DNA from 3 places in the Nonomuraea sp. LPB2021202275-12-8 genome. Region 3 is predicted to be linked to each of the others. Evidence: riboswitches for the same ligand, from Rfam matches in the RefSeq annotation. Region 3 holds a riboswitch; each other region holds the start of a gene.
What was found. Region 3 has a riboswitch for cyclic di-AMP ahead of V5E28_RS36465 (glycoside hydrolase family 25 protein). Riboswitches for the same ligand answer to the same signal wherever they lie in the genome.

Region 1 (2,255 bases), on a different contig from region 3:
GGGCAGGTCGGCGACCCGTCGCGGTGAGCGGCGAGCCGTCGGCCGGTAAGTCCCTTCGTGCGGTCCGTGATCCGGACCCCGAGATCAGGCCCGGTCGGATTCGCGACCGGGATCCGACTTCACCTTCCCGACGCCTCGCGAAATGAGCTGAGTCCCATGTACGAGATGTATTCCTGGAACGGCGCCGACGAGCACGAGGACGAGGCGGCCCAGGCGCTGCAGACGGCGCTGGACCGCCGCGACAACGGCGGCGTCCCTCAGAACTCCAGCCGGTAGAAGGCCGCTGCCCGGGCCATCCCGGGCACCAGCTTCATCAGGCGAGCCGCCGCGCGGAAACCCGGCGGCAACCCGGGTCCGGTCAGGTCGAGCGCGCTCAGCATGGTCACGCAGCGCAGCTTCGGATGGATCGACAGCAGGTGCTCGGGGCCGTCGACGGCCCAGTGCATCCTGGCCTTCGCCCTGCGCACCGGCGTGTTGAGCACCTGCAGCCTGAGCCCGAGCCTGCTCAGGGCGTCGAACACGAGCTGCCCGCCGGCGAACCGGTCCACGATCCGCCGGACGAGCTCCCGGCCACCCGCCTCGTCGAGGTAGTAGAACAGCCCCTCGGCGATCACCAGCACCTGCCTGCCGTCGCCCGGCACCTGGTCCAGCCAGGCCAGGTCGGTGACCGACGAGCCGATCATCGTGTAGCCGGGCCGCTGCGGGAACAGGCGCCGGCGCAGCTCCACGACGTCCGGGTAGTCCACGTCGTACCAGTCGACGGTGGGCGGCGGGTCCAGCCGGTGGACGCGGGTGTCCAGGCCGCAGCCCAGGTGCAGCACCACCGCGTCCGGATGCGCGGCGAGGAAGCCGGTCGCCCACTCGTCCATGAACCGGGCCCGGAACGCCACCGAGGCGGCGCTGCGGCGGGTGATGCCCGTCTCAGTGAAGTCGTGGTCGATCCGCTCGATCGCCTGGACGGCCATGTCGTCGCCCAGGATCGGCTCCGGTGACCGCGCGTCCAGGGCCCTGCCGTACAGGGTGGCCAGGAGAGTCGCCTTCTCCTTGGTGAGATGCACCTTCTCGGCTGCCATGCCTCACACGCTACGTGTCACAGGGTGCTTGCGGTGGGCATGGCCGGGATCAAGGCGGGCTTCGAGGCCTGGCGCACGCCCTTGGGGTCGGGCCGTACCGCGCCCACGAAGGCGTCGCGGCGCCAGGCGGACAGGCGTTCCTCCTTGACGACGTCGCCGCTGTGCGGGGCGTGGACCATGTGGCCCGGTTTGGAGATCATGCCGACGTGGCCGAGGCCGCTGAAGAAGACCAGGTCGCCGGGCTTGAGGTCGTCCCAGGCGATCTTCCTGCCGAAGGCCGAGTACTGCTGGGCGGCCGTGCGCGGCAGCTTCACGCCGGCGCTTTCGTACGCCCTGAGCATGAGGCCGGAGCAGTCGTAGCCGCGCTCGCTCGTCCCGCCCCAGACGTACGGGATGCCGCGCTTGTCCATGGCGAAGGACAGGGCGGCCTTCCAGGCGGGCTGGGGGCGGCTGCGCTTGCGGATCTTCTCGACCTGGGCGGCGGTGAGGGTGACGCTCTTGGGGGTTTCGGCCGCGTGGGGGATTTCGGCGGCCTGGGGGGTTTCGGCGGTGCGGGGGGTTTCAGCGGTTTGGGGGGTTTCGGGGGTGTCCGCAGGGTCCGCGCTCGCCGGCAGTTGGGCGGCGGCGAGTACGAGACCCGTGGTGGCGAGGAGAATGGCGATGCGAGACAGGGGACTGTCCTTCCATACGGCCGGCCGGGTTAGCTGACGGGCTCGGGCTTGGAAGGCGCCCTACGGCGTTGATGCCGATTCGCCCCAGGTTGGGGTGGGTCCCCGGCTCCACACAGTGCTGTGTGGATTAGGCTGGGGGAACTCTAACGAAACGGTCAAATCCCCGCAAATAGGACAAAGGTAAAATGTCCGGCCCGTGAGATCATGTGTTCGTCAGCCGAGACGAGCCGGTAAGGTACGCCCATGGAGTCGCGCAACATTCGTCTGGCAGTCATCCCCGGTGACGGCATCGGCACCGAGGTCGTGGCCGAGGGGCTGAAGGTCCTCGATGCGGTCGGGACCAAGATCGAGGCCACCCGTTACGACCTGGGCGCCGCCCGATACCACCGCACCGGCGAGACGCTGCCCGACGCCGTGCTGCAGGAGCTGCGCGGCTATGACGCGATCCTGCTCGGCGCCGTCGGCGACCCCAGCGTGCCGCCGGGAATCCTGGAGCGCGACCTGCTGCTGC
Region 2 (2,255 bases), on a different contig from region 3:
ACGCCCGCCTTCACCAGGGCCTCGTTGTAGGCCATCATGTTGTCGACCAGCTCCTGGCTGGGCATCACGCCGGCCTCGGTCTCCTCGCTGGCCTTGCCCACGATCATGAACTTCACGGTGCGATCTCCCTCTCGTCCGGACGGCTCCCTGCGGGGCCCTCATCGACGCGTCGAACCACCGGCGGCCGGATCGACACACGTGTGGAGATTTTTCCGGAAACGTGGAGAGCGCGCATCCGCAACCGGGATGCGCGCTCTCGACGGGGCAAAGTACTGCGGGGTGAAGTGGCCGCTATCAGGCGGCGTACCGCGGGTAGCCGTAGCCGACGACCTGCGACTTGGGACGGACGCGCTCCTCGACCTTGCCGTTGCCGGTGTTGCCTTCGATCGTGGAGATCGTGCCGTTCCGGTTGTCCTTGACGACGAAGCCGACGTGCTGGATGGAGTCGATGCTCTTGCCGCCGTTCCAGGAGAAGAAGACGACGGCTCCGGGCTTGGCGACGGTGCCCCAGCGGTTGTTGTTCTTGAACCACCTGGCATGCGTCACGGTGTAGGCGTCCCAGCCGACCTGGGGACGGGCGCCGGTCTGCTCGCCGACCCAGGAGACGAACATCGCGCACCAGGCGGCGTTCAGGTAGGCGGTGGGGTCGCCCCCGTCGCGCCGGACGGTCTCCATGGCGCGGGGGGACCGGGCGTACCACTGCTGGAACTTGGTGCCGCCGCCGCGGGCGTTCTCGGACGTGCCGACCTGCTGCCTGGCCAGTTCCAGGACCTGTGAGGCGGTCACATTGATCTTGTTCGCGTCGTCGGGCTTGTTCTGCTTGGAAACGTTATCCTGCACGGCGGGGGTCGCGTAGGCCGGAACGGCGGCGGTGCCCAGCGCGGTGGCGATGATGGTCGCGCCGAGGGCGGCGCGCAGGTGGTCTGACTTCAGGGCACGAGCAAGACGGTGCTTCGCCATCGAGGGGGTTAACTCCTTGCTTCCATGCCGCTTACCGGGTTAGCTGACGGGTTCGGGCGTGGAAGCTGCCCTACGGCACCGATGGTGCCGATTCACCCCAAAGGACGTGGGTCCCCGGTTCCGCACATGGCGGATTCAGCGGTCACAGGGGGATCCTGTGATGCGTACATTGCGATGGTTTGGCAACGAACGGATAAACCGGACGTATGCCTCGAATGCCCCACAAGGTAATACACACGGCAAGAGGATTACAAGCGCATAAACCGCCAGTTAGGGGACTTGCCCGCGAGCGTCGGCCAGAAGTCCCATCATGGCAAGGGTTTCGTCAAGAGGCATGATCGCGCTCTCCGTCCGATTCTTTACCAAACAGGCCCTGACCTCGCGCAGCTCTCCGGCGTAGCCGTTGTCCGCGGGATCGAGCACGTGCTCCTCCGGCTCCATCGACGGCCCGCTGAGCACCACCCGCCGCGGCGCCCAGAACGGGGCGTCGATGTCGGCGCGCATCTCGGTGCCCACCACGCTGGCGGAGTTGGGGTAGTGGCCGAGCAGCGAGACGTCCACCAGGGCGCGCCTGCCACCCGGGTAGAGCAGCACCCCGGCCGCCTCCGCGTCCACCCCCGAGGGCGCCAGCGAACCCGTCAGGTGCATGCCCGACGGCATGCCGAGCAGGAGCTGAGCCAGCCCGAGCGGGTAGATCCCCAGGTCGAGCAGCGCGCCCCCGCCAAGCTCCGGCGCCCAGAGCCGGTGCGCGGGATCGTAGGGCAGCGCGAACCCGAACGAGGCGTGCACCGAGCGGATCTCGCCGAAACGGGGGTCGGCGGCCAGCATCTGGATGAGCGGGTTGAACCGCATCCACATCGCTTCCATCAGGAACACCCCGGCCTCGCGGGCCAGGCGCACCATGCGCTCGGCGTCGGCCACGGTGGCGGCGAGCGGCTTCTCGCACAGCACCGCCTTGCCCGCCGCGATCGCGGCCTCGGCCACCTCGAGGTGCTGGGCGTGCGGGGTGGCCACGTAGACGGCGTCGACCGCGGGGTCGGCGCACAGTTCGGCGTAGGAGCCGTAGGCGGACTCGGCGCCCAGCGTCGCGGCCAGCGCCTCGGCCCTGCCGAGGTCGCGGGAGCCGACGGCGGCCACCCGCATCCCGGGTTCGGCCACGATCGCCGCGCCCACGGTCCGAGCGATGCCACCTGTTGCCGCTATGCCCCACGTCAGATCTCGCACGCGGAGATCGTACTGATATATCCGCTCATGCGGTATCTGACCGATTCACCCGAACTGGTCGGGGTCGGCGC
Region 3 (2,255 bases):
CTCACCGCGGTGGCAGCCATGCACCTCATCGGGCTGGCCATCGTCATGCACTTCGCCTGAGAGCATGCCCAGGCGTGCGCCTGCCGGAAGTTGGCTGCGTGGGCGGTCGTGCCAGGTGTCTGCGTATGCTGCGGATCTCCGCTGCCGAAAGGGCTGAACTACGACCATAGCTCGCCTCAGCGCCGGCCGAGGGCGCGCAGCCCGTCGGGGGTGAGCGAGGAGACGTTCTGGTCGACGGGGGTGTCGGAGTACTGGTGGATGGTCCAGTACTTCCAGTCCGCGGGCGGGGTGACGGTGCCCTTGGGCTTGCTGTAGTGGGCCACCCAGAGGGGATATTCGGCCAGTCCCCTGCCGTAGGTGTCGGCGAAGTTCCATCCGCTGTAGAACATCGGGGTGATGCCGGTCGTGTCCTCGACGTAGGACAGCCAGGTCCTGGCCCAGTTGTTGACCTGTTCGACGGACAGGCCGTCGGTGGTCTCCAGGTCCAGCACCAGCAGGTCACCGCGCTTGCCGGGCTGGGCGTTCACCACGGACAGGAAGTGGTCGGCTTCGGCGACGGGATCGTTGCCGGGGTGACCGTAGTGGTAGGCGCCGCGCACGATGCCTTTCTTGTCCAGCTCCCGCCAGTGCCGGGCGAAGGTGCCGTCGCGGAAGCTCACGCCCTCGGTCGCCTTGATGATGCCGAACTTGGCGGGGCTGGCGTTCCAGTCGTGCTGGGGCTGGTAGTTGGAGACGTCCTGGCCGTAGGTGAGCGGGACCTGTTCGCGGCCTTGGTGAGCCGGCGGATGGTCGACGGCGTACGCGGGGCCGGTCAGGGCGACCGCCGCCAGGATCGCACCGGCGATGGCGTAGCCGGGGAGGTTCAGCAGGCGCCTGGGGGAAAGGGCGGCGAGCCGAGGCTCGGGCATGAGGGAATTGACTCCTTGCTTCCATGCCGCCTACCGGGTTAGCTGACGGGTTCGGGCGTGGAAGTGCCCTACGGACGCAAGGCGTCCGATTCACCCCAGAAACTTGGGTCCCCGGCTCCGCGAGATGCGGACTCGGCGGCCGTGCGCCGTCCCGAGGAGGGGGCTCGCCAGGACAGCGCACGGTCCGGTCAACGAATGGGCAACGGATGGGCGAGGGGAGCCCGATCCGTGTGCCACGATGAGGCAAAAGGTATATACAGCCCCATAAGTGCACAAGTAGGCAAACCTTACAGATGGCCTGACTGAGCCTTACCTGCCCCCGAAACCCCGTACCCGCCGGGGTTTTCGCGCTCGGTAAAATTTGGCAAAGGCCCGCACGGTCGTCATGGCGCCGCACGACCTCGACCAGGCGCGCCGATAGACCGACCTCGTCGAGGACGTCTTCGCGGGCGTTGCGTGGCGACGGCCGACCCCGTCGGCGTGACTCCGCCGGTCATCCCGATCGGCCGCCACCACGACGCGGCTCAGCGCGACATGGCGTAGGTGCCGCGGCGGAGCCGGTCGGCCATCGACTGGACGATCTCCCCCACCCGGACCGCGGTGTTGGACAGCAGGGTGGAGGTGAGGCCGTGGGTGTGCTCGGTGGCTCCCTGGACGTAGATGCCGCAGCGCACCGCCCGTGGGGTCGCGACGCGGTAGTCGCGGCCGATGCGCACGCCGCCGCCGGGCAGCCGGTCGCAGTGCTCGCCGATCGCGCCGAGCAGGGTGAGCGGGTCGGCCGGCCGGTAGCCGGTGGCGAAGACGATGACGTCGGCGTCCAGCAGGGTGCGCTCACCGGTGGGCAGGAACTCCACGGTGGCGCGCACGCCCGCCTCGTCCTTGTCGACGTCGACGAGCCGGGAGGCGTTGAGGATGCGCAGGCGCTCCTTGCCCAGCACCTTCTCCTGGTAGTGGCGGCGGTACAGGCCGTCGATGACCTCCAGGTCGACCACCGAGTAGTTGGTGGAGGCATGGTAGGCGCGCAGCCGCGACTTGACCTCGTCGGGCGCGGTGTAGAAGTGGTCGACGGCCACCGGGTCGAAGATGCGGTTGGCGAAGGAACTGTCGTCGGCGGGGGTGTAGCCGTACTTGGCGAAGACGGCGCACACCTCCGCGTCGTGGAAGACGGCGTGCAGGTGGTCGGTCACCTCGGCGGCGCTCTGCCCGGCTCCGACCACGACGAGCCGGCGCGGATCCCGCAGCTCGGGCAGCCTGTCCAGTAACTCGTCGCTGTGCCAGATCCGCTCGCCGCTCACCACGCCCTCCGGCAGGACCGGTTCGAGCCCGGCGGCGACGACCAGGTCGCGG

Region 1: another riboswitch for cyclic di-AMP. It lies ahead of V5E28_RS09160 (C40 family peptidase); the one in region 3 lies ahead of V5E28_RS36465 (glycoside hydrolase family 25 protein).
Region 2: another riboswitch for cyclic di-AMP. It lies ahead of V5E28_RS04895 (CHAP domain-containing protein); the one in region 3 lies ahead of V5E28_RS36465 (glycoside hydrolase family 25 protein).

The regions. Positions count from the first base shown of each region.
Region 1 is NZ_JBAHWD010000004.1:138,461-140,715, forward strand. Features, by position in the region: gene V5E28_RS09155 (class I SAM-dependent methyltransferase) at 258-1,073, opposite strand; gene V5E28_RS09160 (C40 family peptidase) at 1,091-1,483, opposite strand; cyclic di-AMP (ydaO/yuaA leader) riboswitch at 1,748-1,888, opposite strand; gene V5E28_RS09165 (3-isopropylmalate dehydrogenase) at 1,988-2,255, shown strand, end outside.
Region 2 is NZ_JBAHWD010000002.1:232,478-234,732, forward strand. Features, by position in the region: gene V5E28_RS04890 (YciI family protein) at 1-107, opposite strand, end outside; gene V5E28_RS04895 (CHAP domain-containing protein) at 295-960, opposite strand; cyclic di-AMP (ydaO/yuaA leader) riboswitch at 974-1,111, opposite strand; gene V5E28_RS04900 (Gfo/Idh/MocA family protein) at 1,231-2,184, opposite strand; gene V5E28_RS04905 (aldo/keto reductase) at 2,230-2,255, opposite strand, start outside.
Region 3 is NZ_JBAHWD010000029.1:60,215-62,469, reverse strand. Features, by position in the region: gene V5E28_RS36470 (hypothetical protein) at 1-60, shown strand, start outside; gene V5E28_RS36465 (glycoside hydrolase family 25 protein) at 177-908, opposite strand; cyclic di-AMP (ydaO/yuaA leader) riboswitch at 921-1,056, opposite strand; gene V5E28_RS36460 (lysine N(6)-hydroxylase/L-ornithine N(5)-oxygenase family protein) at 1,433-2,255, opposite strand, start outside.